2 regions of the Duganella sp. GW822-FHT06D06 genome follow, and region 2 is predicted to be linked to the other one. Evidence: predicted binding sites of a transcription regulator. Region 2 holds the regulator's gene; the other holds the start of a gene.
What was found. The regulator sigma-54, encoded in region 2, starts transcription at its own class of promoters, with help from an activator protein. The targets are predictions, from matches to a motif close to TGGCANGNAANCTGCTTT.
Positions count from the first base shown of each region.

Region 1: a site for sigma-54 is predicted at 3,827-3,844, ahead of AC1RMD_RS27150 (urease accessory protein UreD). Genes of this name have one in related genera too.

Region 1 covers NZ_JBXALQ010000021.1:6,806-12,499, reverse strand. Annotated here, with positions in the region: gene AC1RMD_RS27170 (reverse transcriptase family protein) at 1-290, opposite strand, end outside; gene AC1RMD_RS27165 (DUF945 family protein) at 618-1,973, shown strand; gene AC1RMD_RS27160 (NAD-dependent epimerase/dehydratase family protein) at 1,977-2,870, opposite strand; gene AC1RMD_RS27155 (PEP-CTERM sorting domain-containing protein) at 2,973-3,668, opposite strand; gene AC1RMD_RS27150 (urease accessory protein UreD) at 3,854-4,711, shown strand; gene AC1RMD_RS27145 (urease subunit gamma) at 4,732-5,034, shown strand; gene AC1RMD_RS27140 (urease subunit beta) at 5,046-5,372, shown strand; gene ureC (urease subunit alpha) at 5,374-5,694, shown strand, end outside.
Region 2 covers NZ_JBXALQ010000014.1:103,289-108,982, reverse strand. Annotated here, with positions in the region: gene AC1RMD_RS22980 (Lrp/AsnC family transcriptional regulator) at 1-232, opposite strand, end outside; gene AC1RMD_RS22975 (enoyl-CoA hydratase/isomerase family protein) at 245-1,330, opposite strand; gene AC1RMD_RS22970 (alginate lyase family protein) at 1,363-2,298, opposite strand; gene hpf (ribosome hibernation-promoting factor, HPF/YfiA family) at 2,397-2,756, opposite strand; gene AC1RMD_RS22960 (RNA polymerase factor sigma-54) at 2,834-4,312, opposite strand; gene lptB (LPS export ABC transporter ATP-binding protein) at 4,318-5,070, opposite strand; gene lptA (lipopolysaccharide transport periplasmic protein LptA) at 5,073-5,654, opposite strand; gene lptC (LPS export ABC transporter periplasmic protein LptC) at 5,683-5,694, opposite strand, start outside.

The DNA of each region.
Region 1 (5,694 bases), on a different contig from region 2:
GGAGGACGTAAGGGCGGGTCGATGCAATAGCGCCGCACTTTTGGCAGTGCCATCGCGTCCGGCGCATCGTCGTTCTCAAGAAGCTGCAGGAGAATGTGGGCGATCTCGTGCCGGCTAAAATAATGGAAGTTGTCGCCGGTCCGTTCAATGAGCGCTGCGCAAACCCCGGGCACCCATAGCGGCGACATATCGAAAACACGGCCGCAGGCTGAGATCAGGCTTTCCAGGCTGCGGTCGGAAGCGAGCATCGTGTCGGCCAGCGCCAACACGGTAAGTTTTTCGATATTCATGTGTGGTGAAAAGGGGCGGAGAGCCTTCAACGAGTCTCGTGATGCGTGAGCTGTCTTGCGTGGTAACGCAACGCGGCTCATGCGGCGAAGTGCTGAACATTTGATATCCCACGGGGTAGCCCCGTGGAGGCTGTCCCTGCACGCGGCAAAGACAGGCCGGCTTGAAGGATCCGCCCCGTGCACACGGTAGCGGAGTTTTAGTTAAAAATCAACCGCGGATACAAGCTAACCGATCTGTAATTCGACGGTGACAATGCGTGTATTTCTGCACGACTCGTAGTGTGTAGAATCTCGGCCCTACCATTACCATCCTCTTCAGGCAGCACGTTGAAAAAATCGATACTCGCAGTAGCCATCTCCGGCGCCTTGCTGGCGCATACGTCCATCCAGGCCATCGAGCAGGCGCCGCCTTCCCAGGTCGTGTCGCCGGCACCGGCCACGCCGGTTAGATCGTCCTTTATCACGACCATCGCTGAAGCGGCCACTGAATTGACCGAAGCGATCGGCCGGCAGTCCGACATGGCGAAGCAGTTGGAGATCTATTCGAAGTTCGAATTCTCGCCTGCGCTGCGGCTCAAGCTGAAAGACGTCTTTGGCAGCGAACGGCCGTTCCCGGTTCAGCGCACCAATGGCCCCAAGGGCCAGATCACATATGCGTCGAAACTGAAGGCGCATAGCTACCTCGACGAACACGCTACGGCGTTTTCGTGGGCCGAGCTTAACGCCAAGACTGTCGTCAGCAAAGGCGGGACCGTGCTCGATACCAGCGCGACCTGGCCGTCGGTTTCCCTCGTGGGCACCACGGTCGGCGTCGCGATCGACAACATCAGCGTGGACTTCAAGCACACGCGCGCGAAGAACGGCCTTTGGTACGGAAAGGGCGGTATCAAAACCGACTCCATGGTGATACGTGGCGTCACGCCTGGCACGCCGGAAGCCAAGGAACTGTTCCGCGTCGAAGGTTTTGCCACCGGCGCCAGCACCACGCTGCGCGGTAAGCTGGTCGACCTGTCTTCCGGCTTCTCGATCCGGTCGATCATCTTTGGCGACGACCGCGTCGAGCGCGTCAACGTCGGCGTGCGCATGGTGAATATGCCGGAGCAAGCGATGGCCGATCTGGATCGAGAGTTGCGGCAGGCGCAAAGCAGCAGCCTGCCGGCGGACGCCCAGGCTGAGGTGATGTTGAGGACCATGAAGTCGTTCGGCAAGAACGCATTGACGGCTGGTTCCAGTGTGATCATCGACGATATCAGCGCCAGCTATCACGGCAACACGGCCTCGATCAAAGGCCGCGTCGATTTCGACAAAGTGGTGGACGCCGATTTCAGCGCGCCGATAGAACTGATCAAGAAGCTGATCGCGCGTTTCGAGGTGCGCCTGCCGGTCGCGATGGTGAACGACATTTCGCGCATGGTGGCGGCCAAGCAGGTGCCCCCTGCGACGCCCGATGTCGCCGGACAAATCGATACGGCGGCCAAGAACATCGCCGGCATGGTGGTCGGCAAGCTGCTGAACGAGGGCTTTGCCGTGATGGAGAAGGGCGAGCTGCGTTCGACCATCGAGATCAAGGGCGGCAAGTTGACCTTCAATGGCAAGGTGGCGCCGCTGCCGGGCATGCCGGAAGGTGATCTGGTGCAGGTCTATCAGCGCGCGCAAATAGCGCGGGCGCCTGCCAAGCAGTAAGCCCTAGCGCAGCATGTCGCCCGCGATCCAGTCCAGCACTGGCGGGCGATGCGGCTTCCAGCCCAGCTGCGCGCGGGCCCGTTGTCCGCGCACGCGGCTATTGCAACCCAGGCCGTACGAGGCCATTTCATATCCCCATTCTTCCTTGGCTTGTTCCAGCGGCCAGTCCTGCGGTTCGCCCAGGTGCAGTGCGTGGGCGATGGCGGTGGTCATGTCGCGGAACGACGCCTCGCCGCTTTCGACGAAATAGAACGCGCCCGCTTCGGTCTTCTCCAACGCCAGCAGATACAGGTCGACCACGTCGTCGATGTGGACGTTGGACCAGATATTCAAACCACGGCCCACGTGGCGCACGATGCCGCTCTTGCGGGCCTGCTTGAGCAGGCGTGGCAGCTGCACGCTGTCGCGCGGCAGCGCGCCGTGGCCGTAGATCAGCGTATTGCACAGCACCGCCGAACGCACGCCTTTGCCGGCGGCGGCCAGCACCAGGTCGTCGATGGCGACGCGCGCGGCCTTGTCGGCGGTGGGGGCGGGGAGTTGGTCTTCGAAGTAGATGCGGTCCGTGCTTTCGCCGCCGGCGGCGTCGCCGACGATGCTGGAACCGCTGGTGTGCAGGAATACCTTGCCGGAGTCGGCCAGCGCTTCGATGAAGGCTTCAACGGCGGCGCGGTTGTCGCTGCTGGCGGCGTTGATGACGGCGTCCGCCGCCTGCGCCTGGGCGATCAGCAGATCGCGGTCGTTCAGGGTGCCGACCACGCCGGTTACGCCGATGCTGGCCAGTTCCGCCAGCTGTTCCGGCTTGCGCACCAGGCCCGTTACCTGATGGCCTGCGCGTACCAGTCCCGCTGCGATCGAACCGCCGATGAAACCTGCTGCGCCAGTGACGAATACTTTCATGCTGTGCTCACTTAATCAAATCGAGAAGCACACAGTATGAGGATGAACGCCGCGCGCAAATAGCCCGCGCGGCGCAAAGTACTCTTGATTGCCGGTCAAATATTAGGCTTGAACCTTGCGCTGTTTGCGCTTGGCGACCACGCCCAGCAGGGCCAGTCCGCCCAGCAGCATGGCGTAGGCGTCCGCTTCCGGCACAGGTGCGGCGGCCACGGCGAAGGACAGGTTGTCGGCGTAGCCGTCGTTGTAGGAGCCGGCTTCGCGGGCCATGGTCAGCGTGATGCCGACGGTGAACGCACCGACCGGGATGTAGCCTTGCTTGTCGCTCAGCAGCAAACCAGTGTGGTTGGCGCGATCGGTATTGGAGACAGGGCCGAGGCTGACCCGGGTCAGCGCATTGCCGCCGCTGCCGAAGAAGGTGGCGGTCAGCTTGGCGTTGTCGTTCTGCGATTCATAGCCACCCAGCCAGGCCGACAGGTCGTAGCGCGATGCGCCGGTGTTGATCGCGGCGCTCAGCGACGACAGGTCGATGGTCTGGGTTGCACTCGACAGCGAGCTACCGTCGCCGCCGGCGAAGAAGTAGGTGCCGCGGTCGGACGGACCCGAATCGGATGGGGATGGGAAGCCGCCGCCAGCGCCGTATTGGACCACGGTGAACGCCGACGAAGTGTTCCAGCCCGAGGTACTGCCGGATTCGGCATTGCCGTTGGCGATCAGGTTGGCGCCGAAAGCGGTGGCGTGTGCGGCCGGAGCCAGTGCCAGGGCAACCGCCGCAGCGGCGGCAAAAGTCGAGAAGCGCATTGCTTGTCCTTAAACGGAAAATGAGAAAAGGTGATTATTTTACAAGCAAAATTGGCAAAAGTAAAACCTCGCGCTGGCTTGGCGTGCACCGTCTCGGTGCGCGGGAGACGCTTTGGTGCGAAAAATGTCATGACGGCGGATGTAGCCCGTGATTCAGCTGGCATGACGCTTGCATTACGTCAGGCATGCCCGATACCACCGCCTCCAGAGAACTCGCCGCCGGCCACAGCGCCTGGCAGGCCAGCCTCGCCCTCGGTTTTGCCGACGATGGCGGCGTCACGCGGCTGTTCGACAATCGCCACTATGGTCCGCTGCGCGTGCAGAAGGCGCTGTACCCGGAGGACGCCAAGGTGTGCCACGCCATCGTGGTCCATCCGCCGGGCGGCGTGGTGGGCGGCGATCAGCTGTCCATCGAAGTCGGCGTCGGCGCGCAGGCGCATGCCTTCCTCACCACGCCCGGCGCCGCCAAGTGGTACAAGGCCAACGGCCAGGTGTCGCGCCAGAGCGTGCGCCTGACCGTGGGCGCAGGCGCCGCACTCGAATGGCTGCCGCAAGAAACCATCTTTTTTGATACCGCTAACGTGGTGCTGGAGCAGCACGTCGAACTGGCCGCCGGCGCCACCTACATCGGCTGCGAGATCCTTTGCATGGGCCGGCGCGGCTCCGGCGAAACCTTCAACACCGGCACCGTCACCCAACGCAGCAGCATCCGCCGCGACGGTCGGTTGATCTGGTGGGAGCAGGGCGCGATGCTGGGCGGTCGGCTCGACAGTCCGCTGGCGCTGAACGGCAAGACCGTTTGCGCCACGCTGATCGCCGCCGGCAAGCAGCTCGGCGCCGCCGTGCTGTCCGAGATCCGCGCCGATATTCAAGCCGACGGCGACCACGTTTTCGGCGTTACGCAAACCAAGGGCGTGCTGGTCGCGCGCCATCTGGGCGACGACAGCGAAACCGCGCGCCGCCTGATGCTCACCGTCTGGCGCCGTTTGCGCCCACACCTGCTGGACCGCGCGGCCGTCACGCCGCGCATCTGGCAAACCTGAAGGTTAACCTGAGAAACACCATGGACCTGACACCAAGAGAAAAAGACAAGCTGCTGATTTTCACCGCCGGCATCGTGGCGGAACGCCGCCTCGCGCGCGGCCTGAAGCTGAACTATCCGGAAGCGGTGGCGCTGATCACCTGCGCCATCATGGAAGGTGCGCGCGACGGCAAGACCGTGGCGCAGCTGATGTCCGACGGCGCCCGCATCCTCACCCGCGCCGACGTCATGGAAGGCATCCCCGAAATGATCCCCGACATCCAGGTCGAAGCCACGTTCCCCGACGGCAGCAAGCTGGTAACCGTCCACAACCCCATCCCTTAAAGGAGGTCATCATGATCCCAGGCGAATACATACTCGAAGAGGGCGAGATCGGCCTCAATGAAGGCCGCGCCACCGCGACCGTGGTGGTGACCAACCAGGGCGACCGGCCGGTGCAGGTCGGCTCGCATTTCCATTTTTTCGAAGTCAACACGGAGCTCAAGTTCGAGCGCTGGAAGGCCTACGGCATGCGGCTCAATATCGCCGCCGGCACCGCCGTGCGCTTCGAGCCGGGCCAGCAGCGCACGGTGGAACTGGTGAAGCTGGGCGGCGATCAAAAGGTCTACGGCTTCAACGGAAAAGTCATGGGCAAGCTCGATCCCAATCCACAGAAGGGCTGACATGGCTACAATCTCGCGCCGCGCCTACTCGGAAATGTTCGGTCCCACCAAGGGCGACCGCATCCGCCTGGCGGACACCGAACTGTTTATCGAAATCGAACACGATTACGCCACCTATGGCGAAGAAGTCAAATTCGGCGGCGGCAAAGTGATCCGCGACGGCATGGGCCAGTCGCAGCGCGTGGCCGCCGACGTGATGGACACGGTGATCACCAACGCGGTGATCATCGACCACTGGGGGATCGTCAAGGCCGACATCGGCCTGAAAAACGGCATGATCGCCGCCATCGGCAAGGCCGGCAACCCGGACATCCAGCCGAAT
Region 2 (5,694 bases):
TATTCAGCTGCTCCAGCTGCACCGTGACGAACGCGGTCAGCGGACGGCCGACGCGCACCCGGTCCACCAGCGCCACCTCCTTGACCAGCACGCCGTTGGCGCGCAACTGCGCGATGCGGCGCTGGCAGGTGGCGGCGGACGCGTGCACTTGCTCGGCGATGCGCCGCAGCGGGATGCTGGCGTCGTCCTGCAGCAGGTTCAGTATCTGGATGTCGAGTCGGTCCAGTTCCACGGCCATCGGCGCTTAGTCCAGGTGGCGCAGCGGGTGGGCGTAGTCCGGCCACACCGGCTGGAAGAAGCGTTGCACCATCGCCTCGCCGACCTCGTCCAGCGAGGCCGGCTTCCATTGCGGCGCGTTGTCCTTGTCGATGACCAGCGCGCGCACGCCTTCGATCACTTCGCCGTCCTCGAAGTTGTGGCGCACCAGCGTGCGCTCCATGCGCAGGCAATCGGCCACGTCCAATGCGGCGCCGCGCTGGACCAGCTCGTGCGTCACGCACATCATCAGCGGCGAGCGGGAGGCCATCACTTGCAGCGTCTTTTGCGCGAAGGCGCTGTCGTCGGTTGTCAGCGAGGCGACGATGGCGGGCACCGAAGCGGCGCCGAAGTGGCGATCGATGGCGGCGCGCTCGACGGCCAGCTTGCTGTCGCCGGCAGCATCCTTGAACGGCGCCGCGAAAGCCGCGATGGCCTCGGCCAAAACCGCGCCCGGAGTCGACTCAAGCAGCGCCGACAGCGCCGCCATTTCGCTGCCCGGCACAAAGTGATCGGCCAGCCCCGCGTGCAGCGCGTCGGCCGCACCGATGGTGACGCCGGTGACGCCCAAATAGCAGCCCAGCTTGCCCGGCGCGCGCGCCAGGAAATAGCTGCCGCCCACATCCGGGAACAGGCCGATGTTCACTTCCGGCATGGCCATCCTGGTCCGCTCGGTGACGATGCGCACGCGGCAGTCCGGACCGCCCTGCGCCACGCCCATGCCGCCGCCCATGACCACGCCGTCCATCAGCGCGACGTAGGGCTTGGGATAAAAATGGATCAGGTGGTTGAGCGCGTATTCCTCGGTGAAAAAATCTTCCACCAGCGCGCTGCCGCCCTGCGGCGTGGCGCGGCCGGCGTCGTAGAAGAAGCGGATGTCGCCGCCGGCGCAGAAGGCCTTTTCGCTGCTGCTGCGGATGACCACGGCGGCCACGCCGCTGTCGTCGCGCCACGCCATCAGCGCCTGCGTTATATCGCGCACCATCGCCAGCGACAAAGAATTCAAGGCCTTGGGCCGGTCCAGTGTGATGAAGCCGGTTCCGTTGCTGACGCTGGTGTGGACGTATTCGCTCATGAGGTGCTTGGGGTGGTGGAAAAAACCCTATTCTACTGCGAGTTGCGGGGCGCCAGATGCTCCAGCGGATTGGCCAGGTTGAGGTCGCCGCCGAGGCGCGGCTGGAAGTTGGCCTTGGCCGGCATCAGCTCCGCCCTGCCCTCGTGCCGCGCATAGATAATGGCGAACGACAGCTCGCTGGCGTTAGCCCGCTGCTGCGCGAAACCGGTGGCCTTTTCCATCGCCGACGGATCTTGCGCGGCGGCCAGCGTGTAGCGCATCAGCTGGTCCAGCTTGGCCGAGCGCAGGTCCAGGATGGACGCGCTCATCACCAGCGGCGCGGCCGCGAACACGTGGTAGTGCAAGGCCTTGGCCGCGCGCTCCATCTCCGCCGGCAGCGCACCGTCCGCCGCAACTTGACCCATCGCATGTTCGAACACCTTGCGGCCCCAGGCCAGGTAGCGCTCGTCGTGCGTGACGCCGCCCACCGCCGTCACCGCCAGGCCTTCCCAGTAGTAGTGGTTGTTGCGCGTGCCCCTGCGCGCGTCGGCATGCGCCATGGTGGCGTCGGCCAGCGTCTTGAACCAGGCTTCGATGGCTTGCTGCTGCGCCGGGCTGGCGGCCGGCTTGACGCGGGCGTAGCTCAACGCCATGCCGCCCAGGGTCCACTTGCGCACATACCAGGCCTGTTCGCTGGACAGCTTGCCCAGCAAGGCCTGTTGCCCGGCCCAGCTCTCCAGCCAGCCCAGCGCGCAGGCGGCGTCGCCCCGGCTGGCGTTTTTCGCCACCCCGGCCAGGAAGTCGTCGATCGGCTTGGTGTGGGCGATATTGCGCGCACGCAGCACCGGATCGATGACGGAATGGTGCGCATCCGAGTAATAGCTGTTGGCGTCGATGTCGATCACGGCCGGCGGCGGCGCGGTGCATGCCAGCGCGGCCGGCATCGCCAGAGTCAGCATCCATGCCGTAAATAGTTTAGCTCGTTTCATGCCACGCCCGTTGCAATGAGGAAAACGTTTACTCTAAACCATTTGGGCGCAAAAAAGGGCGCCTCTGCGCCCTTAGTTTGATGGTGCCGGGGCCGTTGTTATAGGGCGGCGGCAGCGGGTTCGTAGCTATCCGGGAGATGCTTGATCGCATCGTGGCCGTGCTCTTGGACCTTGGCTTTGTACTTCATGACCTGCCGATCCAGCTTGTCGATCAAGGTATCGATGGCGGCGTACAGGTCCTGGGACAGGCTTTCCACGTAGACGGTTTTGCCCGACATGCGCAGGTTGATTTCAGCCTTCTGGCGTTTCTCTTTCTCTTTGAGGTTATCTACAGTCAGGATGACAGCAATATCAATCACTTGATCAAAGTGGCGGGTGACGCGTTCCAGCTTGTTCTGCACGTATTCACGGATGGCCGAGGTCACTTCGAGATGATGTCCACTGATGGTGAGATTCATACACACTCCTAAAGATAATGTCGCTTCTTACGGTTAGTGCGGAGCCCATTAGCGCCGGGCGCGCAGGAACCAAGTAACTACAAAGATTTACGGAGACTGACTGGCGGGATCTTCAACGCTTCGCGATATTTGGCAACAGTGCGTCGCGCAATCACCATGCCTTGTTCTCCCAGCATGTCCGCAATCTTACTGTCGGATAAAGGATTTTTCGGGTCTTCTGCTCCTGTCAATTGCACAATGAGTGCGCGTATCGCCGTCGAACTTGCTTCTCCCCCCGCTTCAGTGGCGACATGGCTGCCAAAGAAATATTTCAACTCAAACATACCGTGCGGGGTCAGCATATATTTTTGAGTTGTTACACGAGAAATAGTGCTCTCGTGTAGACCCAGTGTATCAGCAATTTCGCGAAGCACAAGGGGGCGCATGGCAACCGCGCCATGGGAGAAAAAGTTCTTTTGTCGTTCTACTATCGCTTGTGCAACGCGCAAAATCGTGTCGAAACGCTGGCGCATATTCTTGATCAGCCACTTCGCTTCCTGCAGCTGCGCGCCCATCGCGCCCTCGCCTTTTCCCTGCTTGAGCAGGTTGGCGTACATGGCGTTCACCCGCAGGCGCGGCATGACGTCGTTGTTCAGGCTCACTTGCCAGCCGTTGCGCGCTTTTTTGACGATCACGTCCGGCACCACGTAGTCCGACACGTCCGACGCGAACGCCGAGCCCGGATGCGGATTGCACTGGCGGATGACGGTTTGTGCTTCGCGCAAATCTTCGTCGTCGCACAGCAGCGCCTTCTTCAATTTGTTGAAATCGCGCTGGGCAAACCAGGTCAAATGATTTTCAACGATGGCCAGCGCCATGCGCCGCGTGACCATCGGAATGCCCGGCAAGCGCTTGATCTGCAGCGCCAGGCATTCGGACGCGTTGCGCGCGCCCACGCCCATCGGGTCGAAGCTTTGCAGCATCGACAAGGCGGTCTGCAATTCGTCGAGCTCCAGTTCCAGCTCTTCCGGCAGGCGGGCCAGGATTTCTTCCAGCGATTCTTCGAGGTAGCCGTTTTCGTCCAGCGCGTCGATGATCAGCTCGACCAGCGCGCGGTCGCGCATCTCCAGCACCGTCACCCGCATCTGCTCCATCAGGTGCTCGCGCAAGGTGCAGTGGCTGGCCTCCAGTTGCGGCCGCGAGTCCTCGTCGTCGGGCGCCTTGCTGCGGCCGGCGTCGCTCCAGTCGACGTCGGCGTCGCTGCTGGTGCTTTCGGTGTCGGCGGCCGGGCCGTCGTAGTTGTCGGCGTCGGCGGCCGGCGCCTCTTGGGTGTTGGGCGGGCCTTCGGGCGGCGCGTCGCCGACCGGGGCTTGCTGGCTGATGGCGCCGTCCGACAGCAGCCGCAGCGAGCGGTCCAGCGGGTCGTCGAGGCGCTCCAGCAGCGGATTATCGGTCAGCAGCTGTTCCAGTTCCTGGTGCAGCTCCAGCGTCGACAACTGCAGCAGCCGGATCGACTGCTGCAACTGAGGTGTCAGCGCGAGGTGCTGCGACGTGCGCAGTTGCAAAGACTGTTTCATGGGTTTTACATACGGAAGTGTTCGCCCAGATACACGCGACGCACCGATTCGTTGGCGATGATGTCGTCTGGCCGGCCTGAAGCCAATACCGTGCCCTGGTTGATGATATATGCGCGGTCGCAGATGCCCAGCGTTTCGCGCACATTGTGATCGGTAATGAGGACGCCGATGCCGCGTTCCTTGAGGAAGCGCACGATGCGCTGGATCTCAATCACGGCAATCGGGTCGACCCCGGCGAATGGTTCGTCGAGCAGCACGAAGCGCGGATTGGTCGCCAGTGCGCGCGCGATCTCCACGCGGCGGCGCTCGCCGCCCGACAGCGACAGCGCCTGGTTCTCGCGCAGCTTTTCGATTTGCAAATCGGCCAGCAGGGTATTGAGCCGTTCATCAATGGCAGCCTTGGATAAAGGCTTGCCGTCCACTTTTTGAATTTCGAGGACGGCGCGGATATTTTCTTCCACCGTCAGCTTGCGGAACACCGACGCTTCCTGCGGCAGGTAGGACAAGCCGAGCGAGGCGCGGCGGTGGATCGGCAGCGACGAGATATCGGTGCCGCTGATATCGATGCTGCCGGCGTCCGACGGCACCAGGCCGACGATCATGTAGAACGAGGTGGTCTTGCCGGCGCCGTTGGGGCCGAGCAGGCCCACCACTTCGCCGCATTCGACTTGCAGGGACACGTCATGCACGACCTGGCGCTTGCCGTAGGTCTTTTGCAGGCCGCGCACGATCAGGGTGCTACCGCAGGATGGCTCCATGCTTACTTCTCCGTGGCCGGCGGCGTCGATGCGGCCGGTGCCGGCGCGGCCGGACGGATGGTCGGCTGGATCACCATGGTGCCACGGCCGGCGCCCGGCTTGCTGACGCCGGAGACGTTATTCTTGACGTCGAAATGTTCGGTGCGGCTGTCGTAGGAAATGAACTCGCTGTTGACTTCGCTGGTCATGCGCGCGCCTTCCAGCTGGCGCACCCGGGCTTTCGAGAACAGCTTGACCAGGTCGGTCTTGTCGCTGTACTCGATGCGCTCGGCTTCGCCCTCGATCCACTGGTCGCCGGCGCCGTCGCGCTTCTGGCGGAAGGTCGACAGCGTCCCCGGCGTGCTGGTCAGCACGACGAAGTTATAGCCTTCGGGATCGGTGGTCACCACCGCCTTCGGCGACTTCATCAGCAGCGTGCCGCGCGTCAGCACGACATTGCCGATCAGCGTCTTGATCTGCTTGACGTCGTCGATTTGCAGGTCGTCGTAATCGATCTTGGTCGGCTTGTTGGCATCCGCTTTTTCCGCGTGGACCGCGCCGGCCGCCATCAGCAGCATCGCCGCCGAGAGTATCAGTTTCTTCATCGTCATTCCATTCATCATCATTGTTTCCTCAATGGCCGGC